2 linked regions of the Diaphorobacter ruginosibacter genome follow. The protein of the gene in region 1 interacts with the protein of each later gene in a pairwise test. Links are inferred from orthologs where the notes say so. Each region holds a gene or a part of one and is shown on either strand. Other genes may lie near its edges.

Region 1 (5,182 bases):
GGGACTTTCGACACGGTCAACGACCATTTCGGCCGCATGTTCCCCGAGCTGTTCGGTGGTGGCCAGGCCAAGCTGGTGATGACCGGTGACGAGATCCTGGACGCCGGCGTGCAGGTGATCGCGCAGCCACCCGGCAAGAAAAACCAGACCATCCACCTGCTCTCGGGCGGCGAGAAGGCGCTCACGGCCATTGCGCTCGTGTTTGCGATCTTCCAGCTCAATCCGGCGCCGTTCTGCCTGCTCGATGAGGTGGACGCGCCGCTGGACGATGCCAATACCGAACGCTATGCCAAACTGGTGGCAAGCATGTCCAAGGGAACGCAGTTCCTCTTCATCAGTCACAACAAGATCGCCATGGAAATGGCCGAGCAATTGATCGGCGTGACCATGCAGGAACAGGGTGTGTCGCGCATCGTGGCCGTGGACATGGAGTCCGCGCTTTCGATGGCCGAGGCATGACGGGCCGGACCACGATGCCGGCCGCCATGGAAAGCACAACGATTTGAATTCACCATGAGCACTTTTCAGATTGCACTCATCATTGCCGGCGGACTCGTGCTGGCGGTTGTCGTCGGCTACAACGCCTGGTCCACGCACCGCAATGCGCCCAAGCGTGCCCGGCCTGCCGAGCCCGAGGCGGCCTCATCGGATGCGTCGGCTGCCCGTCTCGAGCCCGGTTTCGAAGGCGTGGGTGCCAACGGACTCGGCCCGGAACATGGCATCGAGCCCAGCTTCGACGGCCATTCGGTCGACCTGAAGGACGTGCTGCAGATGCCGGTGCCGCAGGCGGAGCGGCGTGGCGGCCTTGACCCGCTGCTGGACGCCATGGCGCCCATCGTCGCCGACCAGCTGGTGTCGGGCGATGCCGCCCTGGCGGCGTTGCCTCCCACCCGCCGCGCGGGCAGCAAGCCTTTTGCGATTGAAGGCCTCAACGAGGCTACCCATCAATGGGAAGGGCCCGTGGCGGGCCAGCGCTACCGGCAGTTCCAGGCGGGTGTGCAACTGGCCAATCGCCTGGGGCCGCTCAACGAGATCGAGTTTTCCGAGTTCGTGATGAAGGCGCAGGGCTTTGTCGACAACATCGGCGCCGCGGTGGACTTCCCCGACATGCTGCACGAGGTGGCGCGTGCCCGCGAGCTTGACCAGTTCGCGAGCGAGCATGATGCGCAGCTCAGCTTCATGCTGCGTGCGCGCCACGCCGCCTGGAGCCCGGGCTATGTGCAGCAGAATGCCGCCACGGTCGGCTTCACGCAGGGCGCCATGCCCGGCCGCCTCGTGCTGCCGGCGGCCGAGGCGGGCCTGCCGCCGATCCTCACGCTGTCCTATGACACCCAGGCGGCGCTGTCGGACGACCCGGAGCAGTCGGCGATCCGCGACCTGCTGCTGAGCCTGGACGTCGCGCAGGTGCACCGCAGCGAGCAGCCTTTCACGCGCCTGCGCGAGGTTGCTGCCCAGTTGTGCAAGACCATGGACGGCGTGCTGTGCGACCAGAATGGCTCGCCACTGCCCGCCATGACGATGGATCCGATCACCGCGGATCTGGAGACGCTCTACGACAAGCTGGATAGCCGCGAGCTGTCGGCAGGCTCGGCGCTTGCCCGCCGCCTCTTCAGCTGACCCGATACGGGGACAACGGGGCTGCGCATCTGCCCGGGACAGGACCGTATTTCATGATGGCGGCCACTCCTGACCGACAGTGCGGGCCATCCGACGGCATCTTGCGTGTGAACCATCTGCCGTCTCAAGTGCGTTTGCGCACATGTGCCGGCGTGAGAGACAGACTCCCGCGCGGCAGAAAGAATGCTACGGGCCATGGCCGAAAGTTTTGACCTTTTCTCTTCTCCGCCGCAGGACGTGCCTTCCAAGGTCGTTGCCAAGGTGAACGCGCTGCGTGACCAGCTCAATGCCTGGGCGCACGAATACTATGTGCTCGATGCGCCAACGGTGCCTGATGGCGAGTATGACCGTGTCTACCAGCAGCTCGAAGCGCTGGAGGCGGCCTATCCCCAGATCGTCACGCCCGACTCGCCGACGCAGCGGGTGATCGGCGCGGTGCTCGATGGCCTGACGCCGGTGCGCCATGCCGTGCCGATGCTCAGCATACAGACCGAGACGGACAACGAGGCCAGCGGTGCCATGGCCTTCGATGCGCGCGTGCGCAGGGAGCTTGAACTGCCCGAGTCCGCGCCAGCGGTCGAATATGTGGCCGAGCCCAAGTTCGACGGCCTCGCGATGAACCTGCGCTACGAGAACCGCGTGCTGGTGCAGGCCGCGACGCGTGGCGATGGCGAGGTCGGCGAGGATGTCACGCACAACATCCGCACCATCCGCCAGATTCCACTGACATTGCCCGAGGGCAGGGGCGTCCCTCCGATCCTGGAGGTACGCGGCGAGGTCTACATGCGACGCGCCGATCTGGAAAAGCTCAATGAACGCCAGGCGGCGGCCGGCGGCAAGCTGTTCGCGAACCCGCGCAATGCGGCGGCCGGCGCGGTGCGCCAGCTTGATTCGAACATCGCGGCCCAGCGGCCGCTGTCGTTCTTCGCCTATGGCCTGGGCGAGATCAGCCCGGCTTCCGAGGGCGGCCCCGATTTCAAGACCCACTACGACATGCTCCGGACCCTGAAGGACTGGGGATTCCCGGTGGCGCCCCAGGTCTGCGTGGCGAGCGGTGCCGATGCGCTGGTTGCCTTTCATCGCCGGATGGGCGAGGAGCGTGCGACGCTTCCCTACGAGATCGATGGCGTGGTCTACAAGGTCAACAGTCTTGCACTGCAGCGCCAGCTGGGCTTCAAGTCGCGCGAGCCGCGCTGGGCCGTGGCGCACAAGTACCCGGCGCAGGAAATGCCTACGCACCTGGACGGCATCGACGTGCAGGTGGGGCGCACGGGCAAGCTCACGCCCGTGGCGCGGCTGGCACCGGTGCAGGTTGGCGGGGTGGTGGTGACGAATGCCACGCTGCACAACATCTTCGAGATCCGCAAGAAGGGCGTGAGGGTCGGCGACACCGTGATCGTGCGCCGGGCGGGCGACGTGATTCCGGAAGTCGTCGGGCGCATTCCGGGCGAGCGGGCGCACTATGTTCCCAACTTCCGCATGCCGGCGCAGTGCCCGATATGCGGCAGCGCGGTGGTGCGTGAGCAAGGGGAGGCCAATCATCGCTGCACGGGCGGCCTGTTCTGCGCCGCGCAGCGCAAGGAGGCCATCCTGCACTTTGCCGCGCGCCGCGCGATGGACATCGAGGGCCTGGGCGACAAGCTGGTCGACCAGCTGGTGGAAGGACAGGTGGTGCGTGTGCTGCCGGATCTCTACCGGCTGGGACTGGTCGCGCTGGCCTCGCTCGACCGCATGGCGGAGAAGTCCGCGCAGAACGTGCTCGATGGTCTTGAGAAATCCAAGCGAACCACGCTGCCGCGTTTCCTGTTCGGCCTGGGCATCCGCCATGTGGGCGAGGCCACGGCCAAGGACCTCGCAAAACACTTCGGCAAGCTGGACGCCATCATGGATGCAAGCGTCGAGGCGCTGCTGCAGGTCAATGATGTGGGGCCGGTCGTGGCGGAGTCGATCCACACCTTTTTCGCACAGCCGCACAACCGCGAGGTGGTCGAGCAACTACGTGCCTGCGGCGTGAGCTGGGAAGAGGGCGAGCCACGGCAGGCCGCATCCCTGCCTCTGGCCGGCATGACCGTGGTGCTCACCGGCACGCTGCCCACCATGGGCCGGGACCAGGCCAAGGACCTGCTCGAGGCCGCGGGCGCCAAGGTGTCGGGCTCGGTGAGCAAGAAGACCAGCTACGTGGTCGCGGGCGCGGAAGCGGGAAGCAAGCTCGAGAAGGCGCAGGAGCTTGGCGTGCCGGTGCTCGACGAGGCCGGCATGCTGGAACTGCTGAGCCGCCCTGCATCGCAGCCGTGATGAACAAGAATAGCCAGAGAGCCGCATCCATGCCCCAGCAAGATAGCCAAGACCCCATTCAGGCCGCCGGGCAGCCCGCGGCGGCAGCGCTAAGGGGCATTCCCTGGCCCGGCAGGCCCTGGAAGTCCAGGCGCAACCTGTGGTGGCTGCTGGCGGCCGGGCCCCTGGCCTTGTTCCTATACGTGCTGATCCTGATTCCGTTCACGCCGTCGATCAGCGACCTGCGCAAGGCCAAGACCGATCAGCCTGCGCAACTGGTGTCCGCCGATGGCCGCTTGCTGGCCGAGTACAAGTGGATCAACCGCGAGTGGGTTCCGCTCGACGGCATCGCGCAGCCGGTGAAAGATGCGCTCATCGCGACCGAGGACCACCGCTTCTACGACCACTTCGGCCTCGACTGGAAGCGCACGGCATCCGCCGTGGTGCATACGCTCGGCGGTGACAAGCAGGGTGGCTCCACCCTCACGCAGCAGCTCGCGCGCAATCTCTATCCCGAGGAGATCGGCCGCGCGCCCACGCTCAACCGCAAGCTCAAGGAAGCGATCACCGCCATCAAGATCGAGATGACGTACTCCAAGGACGAGATCCTGGAGACGTATCTCAATACCGTGCCTTTCCTCTACAACGCCTTCGGCATCGAGATGGCGGCACGTACCTATTTCGACAAGTCGGCCTTCGATCTGACGGTGCTGGAGAGCGCCACGCTGATCGGCATGCTCAAGGGCACGGTCTACTACAACCCGGTGCTGAACCCCGAGCGCGCCCAGGACCGCCGCAACACGGTGCTCGCGCAGATGAAGAAGCGCGGCAAGCTGTCCGATGCCGACTACGAGAAGCTCGTCAAGCGCCCGCTGCGCATCCGTTTCGAGCGCCAGGCGGAAGTCAATGGCCTTGCACCGCATCTCGCGCAGCAGCTGCGCCGCCAGCTCATCGACTGGGCCGACCGCAACGGCTACAGCCTGTACTCGGACGGCCTGGTCATCCGGACCACCATCAACGGCAAGCTGCAGGAGATGGCGAACCAGGCGATCGACAAGCAGGGCAAGGCACTGCAGGCCGTCGCCAACACGGCGTGGGCACCCGGCAGCGTCTGGAGTGCCAAGAGTCCGCTGGTGCAGAAGCTGGTGCGCGAATCCACCCAGTACGAACAGGCCGTGGCCAAGGGCGGCGAGCCGGACGAAGTGGCGAAGGAGCTGCTGGCCGACAGCAATTTCCTGAGCCGTCTCAAGCAGCAGAAGACGCGCGTGCAGGCGGGATTCATGGCGCTTGA
Region 2 (5,454 bases), 2.4 Mb from region 1 along the record:
CTTGCGCGCGAAGTCGCTGTTGTATTCACCGATTTCCTGCGTCTTGCTCTCGAGGTAGGGTTTCAGCAGTGCGATCTGCGAGAGCTCGTGGATCTCGGTGTCGGTGAGAAAGCGCACCGTCGCGTTGTCGATGAGGATGCTGCGCTTGATGCGTCGCCCGCCGGACTCCGACATGCCGCGCCAGTTCTTGAAGCTCTCGCTCATCAGCCGCCAGGTGGGAATGGTGGTGATGGTGTTGTCCCAGTTGCGGATCTTGACGGTGTTCAGCGCCATGTCCACCACCGCGCCATCCGCGCCCACCTGGTCCATCTGCAGCCAGTCGCCCACGCGCAGCATGTCGTTGCCCGTGAGCTGCACGCCCGCGGTGAACGAGAGGATTGTGTCCTTGAACACCAGCATCAGCACGGCCGACATCGCGCCCAGGCCCGAGAGCAGGATCAGCGGCGAGCGGTCGATGAGCGCGCCGACCATGACGATGCCCACGATCAGAAAGGTGACCAGCTTGCCGAGCTGCACGTAGCTCTTGAGCGAGCGCGTCTGGGGCCGGGTGCTGAGCGCCTGGGCGTTGTGGTCCTGGATCGCATCGAGCACCGCCACGACCACGCGCCCGATCGCCAGCACCGTGCAGGCCACGGCCACGTTGTGGATGATGTTCAGCACCACCGAAGACAGGTGCGGCACGGCGAACACGCCCACCTGGAACACCAGCGAAGGCACGATCTGCGCAACCCGCCTGAGCACGCGCCTGTCCATCAGGTTCTGCAGCCCGCCATCGGGCAGGCTGCCTGCCACGCGCGGCACCACGTTCAACAGGACGAGACGCGTGATGAAACGCAGCACATACGCGAAGACCGCGAGCACGGCCAGGCCGATGGCGCTCTGCATCCATGGATCGAGGTGGCTGATGGTGTCGTAATACTCGGAAAGCACGGGTTCACACTCCTTGTGGTGGCTTCGGGGGTGAAAGATGGGATCGTCGGGCGAGGCTGTCGCCCGCGTGGGGCGGCCCGCTTTTGCTCCTTGATTGGGAGCGCGCGATCCATGTGTGACATGAGAAATGCCGGAAAGATCCCTCTATTTTCGCATGCCCTGTCTTGACCATGCCCACCGCCGGGTGCTTGGGCGGGGGTGTCGAGGTCCGGTGCGGGCCGTGTAACGGAGCCGAAAACCGGGGTTCAGGCAAACGCCTACAATCTTCGACCATTCGGTTCGCGTCAACCCTTGGGCATTGCGGCCGCGTTTCTTCCCATTCGAGTTCCATGCAAGACAAATACAACCACGCCGAGGTCGAGCGCGCCGCGCAAGGCCACTGGACCGCCAACGACGCCTATCGCGTGACCGAGGACGCTTCCAAGCAGAAGTTCTATGCCTGCTCCATGCTGCCGTACCCGAGCGGCAAGCTGCACATGGGCCACGTGCGCAACTACACGATCAACGACATGCTCACGCGCCAGCTGCGCATGAAGGGCTTCAACGTGCTGATGCCCATGGGTTGGGACGCGTTCGGCCTGCCGGCGGAGAATGCGGCGCTCAAGAACAAGGTGCCCCCGGCCAAGTGGACGTACGAGAACATTGCCTACATGAAGGGCCAGATGCAGGCCATGGGCCTCGCGATCGACTGGAGCCGCGAAGTCGCCACCTGCGATCCCGAGTATTACAAGTGGAACCAGTGGCTGTTCCTCAAGATGCTGGAGAAGGGCATTGCCTACCGCAAGACCCAGGTCGTGAACTGGGACCCGGTGGACCAGACCGTGCTCGCGAATGAGCAGGTGATCGACGGCCGCGGCTGGCGCACCGGCGCACTGGTGGAAAAGCGCGAGATCCCCGGCTACTACCTCGCCATCACCGACTACGCGCAGGAGCTGCTCGACCACGTGCAGATCGGCAATGAGAAGGCCACGCTGACCGGCTGGCCCGACAAGGTGCGCCTGATGCAGGAAAACTGGATCGGCAAGTCCGCGGGCGTGCGCTTCGCATTCACGCACGACATCCGGGGAGCGGACGGCCAGCTGATCCAGGACGGCCGGATGTACGTCTTCACGACGCGTGCCGACACCATCATGGGCGTGACGTTCTGTGCCGTGGCGCCCGAGCATCCGCTCGCGCAGCATGCGGCACAGTCCCACCCCGGGCTTGCGGCCTTCATCGAGGAATGCAAGAAGGGCGGCACGACCGAGGCGGAACTTGCCGTCAAGGAAAAGGAAGGCCTGCCGACGGGCCTGTTCGTCACGCACCCGATCACCGGCAAGCAGGTGGAAGTGTGGGTGGGCAACTACGTGCTGATGAGCTACGGCGACGGCGCCGTGATGGGCGTGCCCGCGCACGACGAGCGTGACTTCGCGTTCGCGCTCAAGTACCAGTTGCCGATCCGGCAGGTGGTGGCCGTGGAGGGCGAGACCTACGACGCCACCCAGTGGCATGACTGGTATGGCGACAAGGAGCGCGGCATCACCATCCATTCCGGCGAGTTCGACGGCATGGGCCACAAGGACGCCGTCGCAGCCGTCGCGAAGGTGCTCGAATCCAAGGGCCTGGGCGAGCTCAAGACCACCTGGCGCCTGCGCGACTGGGGCATCAGCCGCCAGCGCTACTGGGGCACGCCGATCCCGATCATCCACTGCGAGGACTGCGGCCCGCAGCCCGTGCCCGAGAAGGACCTGCCGGTCGTGCTGCCGCAGGACCTGGTGCCCGATGGCTCCGGCAACCCGCTCGTCAAGAGCGAGGCCTTCCACGCCGGCGTGGTCTGCCCTTGCTGCGGCAAGAGCGCGCGCCGTGAGACCGACACCATGGACACCTTCGTGGATTCGTCGTGGTACTTCATGCGCTATTGCGATGCGAAGAACAGCGAGCAGATGGTGGCCGGCGGCTCCGACTACTGGATGCCCATGGACCAGTACATCGGCGGTATCGAGCACGCGATTCTTCACCTGCTCTATGCGCGTTTCTGGACCAAGGTGATGCGCGACATGGGCCTCGTGAAGATTGACGAGCCCTTCACGAAGCTGCTCACGCAAGGCATGGTGCTGCGCGGCGCGTTCTCGCAAAAGGCCGAGAGCGGCGCGAAGGTCTATTACTGGGAAAAGGACGTCGACGTCATCAAGAACGAGAACGACGTGGTGATCGGCGGCACGCTCAAGGCCGACGGCTCCAGGCTCGACTACGAGATGACCACCATGTCCAAGTCGAAGAACAACGGCGTGGACCCGCAGGACCTCATCGAGAAGTACGGCGCCGACACCGCGCGCCTGTACACCATGTTCACCTCGCCGCCCGAGCTCACGCTGGAGTGGAACGAGTTCGCCGTGGAAGGCAGCTACCGCTTCCTGCGCCGCGTGTACAACTTTGGCGCCAAGCTGGCGGGTGCTGAGTTTGACGCTGCACGCGCCAAGGCCACGGCCAGGAACGGCGTGGCAGGGGTCAGCTTCGGCAAGGAAGCCAAGGCGCTGCGCCTCGAAATCCACACCGTGCTCAAGCAGGTGGATTACGACTACCAGCGCATGCAGTACAACACCGTGGTCTCCGGCGCGATGAAGATGATCAACGCGCTCGAGGACTTCAAGGCGCTCGACAGCGAAGGCGGCCGCGAGGCCGTGGTCGAATGCTTCGGCATCCTGGTCCGCGCGCTGTACCCCGCAACGCCGCACCTCGGTCACGCATTGTGGAGCGAACTGGGCTACGCCAAGGCTCAAGGCGATCTGCTCGACACCTCGTGGCCCGAAGTCGATCCACAGGCGCTGGTGCAAGATGAGATCGAACTCATGCTGCAAGTGAACGGCAAGCTGCGCGGCTCCATCGTCGTGGCCGCCGGTGCCGACAAGGCCACCATCGAAGCCGCTGCCTTGGCCAACGAGGAATACCAGAAGTTCGCCGAAGGCAAGGCCCCGAAGAAGATCATCGTGGTGCCGGGTCGCCTGGTCAACGTGGTCGTCTGACGGCGAAGCGGCCCAGTCACGCAGGAGATGCCAAGCACCATGATGCAAAAACGTACCGTTCTCACCATGTTCGCTGCCGTGCCGCTGCTGGCGGCATGCGGCTTTCGCCTGCGTGGCGCGCCCGATTTCAGCTTCAAGTCGATCTATGTGAAGTCGCAGCCCGGCTCGCAGATGTCGCGCGAGCTGATCCGCACGCTCAAGGGAGCGGGCGGCAACATCACGGTGATCACCGAGCCCGAGCGCATCACGGAGGCCGAGGTGGTCTGCAACATCCTCTCGGAAGCCCGCGAACGCGTGGTGGTCGGCCTGAACGCCTCGGGCCAGGTGCGCGAGCTGCAACTGCGGCTGCGCATCCACTTCTCGCTGACGGGCCCGCAGGGGCAGGAGTACATCACCAACACCGAATTGCTGCAGCAGCGCGACGTGAGTTACAACGAATCGATCGCGCTGTCCAAGGAGGGTGAAGAGGCCATGCTCTACAAGAACATGCAGACCGATCTGGTGCAGCAGCTCATGCGCCGCCTCGCCAAGGTCAAGCTGATCCCCGTGTCCTGATCGCCCGGGACGAACGCATGCAAGTCGCCCTGAACCAGCTCGCCGGACATCTGCAAAAAGGCCTGAAGCCGCTGTACGTGCTGCACGGTGACGAGCCGCTTCTGCAGCAGGAGGCGGTCGACGCCATACGTGCGGCAGCGCGTGCGCAGGGGTACTCCGAGCGCAGCAGCTTCACCGTGCAGGGAGCGCATTTCGACTGGAGCAGCGTGCTTGCGGCCGGTGGCTCGCTCTCGCTGTTCGCGGACAAGCAGATCATCGAAATCCGTGTTTCCTCCGGCAAGCCCGGCAAGGACGGCGGCGCAGCGCTGCAACAGATCGCGCAGGAGTCTGCAGGCAACGAAGGCACGCTCACCATCGTGATGCTGCCGCGTCTGGACAAGGCCACGAAGACCGGTGCATGGTTCAGTGCGCTGGAGTCCGCGGGCATCAGCATCCAGATCGATCCGGTCGAGCGCGGTGCGCTGCCGCAGTGGATCGCGCAGCGCCTGGCCAGCCAGGGCCAGCGCGTGGTCGCAGGCGAGGAGGGCCAGCGCACGTTGGCCTTCTTTGCCGATCGCGTGGAGGGCAACCTGCTTGCCGCGCACCAGGAAATCCAGAAGCTCGCGCTGCTGTATCCGCAGGGCGAGCTCACCTGGTCACAGGTGGAGCAGGCCGTGCTCAACGTCGCGCGCTACGACGTCTTCAAGCTCTCCGAGGCCGTGCTCTCCGGCAACGTCGCCCGCATGCAGCGCATGATGGACGGCCTGCAGGCCGAAGGCGAGGCCGAGGTGCTGGTGCACTGGGCGCTGGCCGAGGACATCCGCTCGCTGAAGCGCGTGAAAGACGCGATGAATGCCGGCAAGCCCCTGCCCATGGCGCTGCGCGAAAACCGCATCTGGGGGCCGAAGGAGCGCCTGTTCGAGCGCATCCTGCCGAACGTGGGAGATGCCGCGCTGGCGCGGCTGCTGCAGTCGGCGCACACGGTGGA

Evidence for each region. Proteins that work in one complex are often made in the same cells at the same time.
Region 2: the proteins of ligA (region 1) and leuS interact in binary tests that used the Escherichia coli proteins (3 or more experiments, as listed by UniProt). The link is inferred for Diaphorobacter ruginosibacter from one-to-one orthologs.

The regions. Positions count from the first base shown.
Region 1 is NZ_CP060714.1:2,517,972-2,523,153, reverse strand. What follows is about bases 1,449-4,362. They hold ligA (NAD-dependent DNA ligase LigA), read left to right. Parts: upstream 1,449-1,812; coding sequence 1,813-3,912; downstream 3,913-4,362. Other genes in these bases: H9K76_RS11325 (penicillin-binding protein 1A), read left to right, coding at 3,942-4,362; H9K76_RS11335 (cell division protein FtsZ), read left to right, coding at 1,449-1,617. In the rest of the region: chromosome segregation protein SMC, read left to right, coding at 1-459; more of H9K76_RS11335, read left to right, coding at 514-1,448; more of H9K76_RS11325, read left to right, coding at 4,363-5,182. UniProt on the Escherichia coli protein: DNA ligase that catalyzes the formation of phosphodiester linkages between 5'-phosphoryl and 3'-hydroxyl groups in double-stranded DNA using NAD as a coenzyme and as the energy source for the reaction.
Region 2 is NZ_CP060714.1:4,913,901-4,919,354, forward strand. What follows is about bases 947-4,132. They hold leuS (leucine--tRNA ligase), read left to right. Parts: upstream 947-1,259; coding sequence 1,260-3,932; downstream 3,933-4,132. Other genes in these bases: H9K76_RS22135 (LPS-assembly lipoprotein LptE), read left to right, coding at 3,975-4,132. In the rest of the region: H9K76_RS22125 (mechanosensitive ion channel family protein), read right to left, coding at 1-930; more of H9K76_RS22135, read left to right, coding at 4,133-4,487; holA (DNA polymerase III subunit delta), read left to right, coding at 4,505-5,454.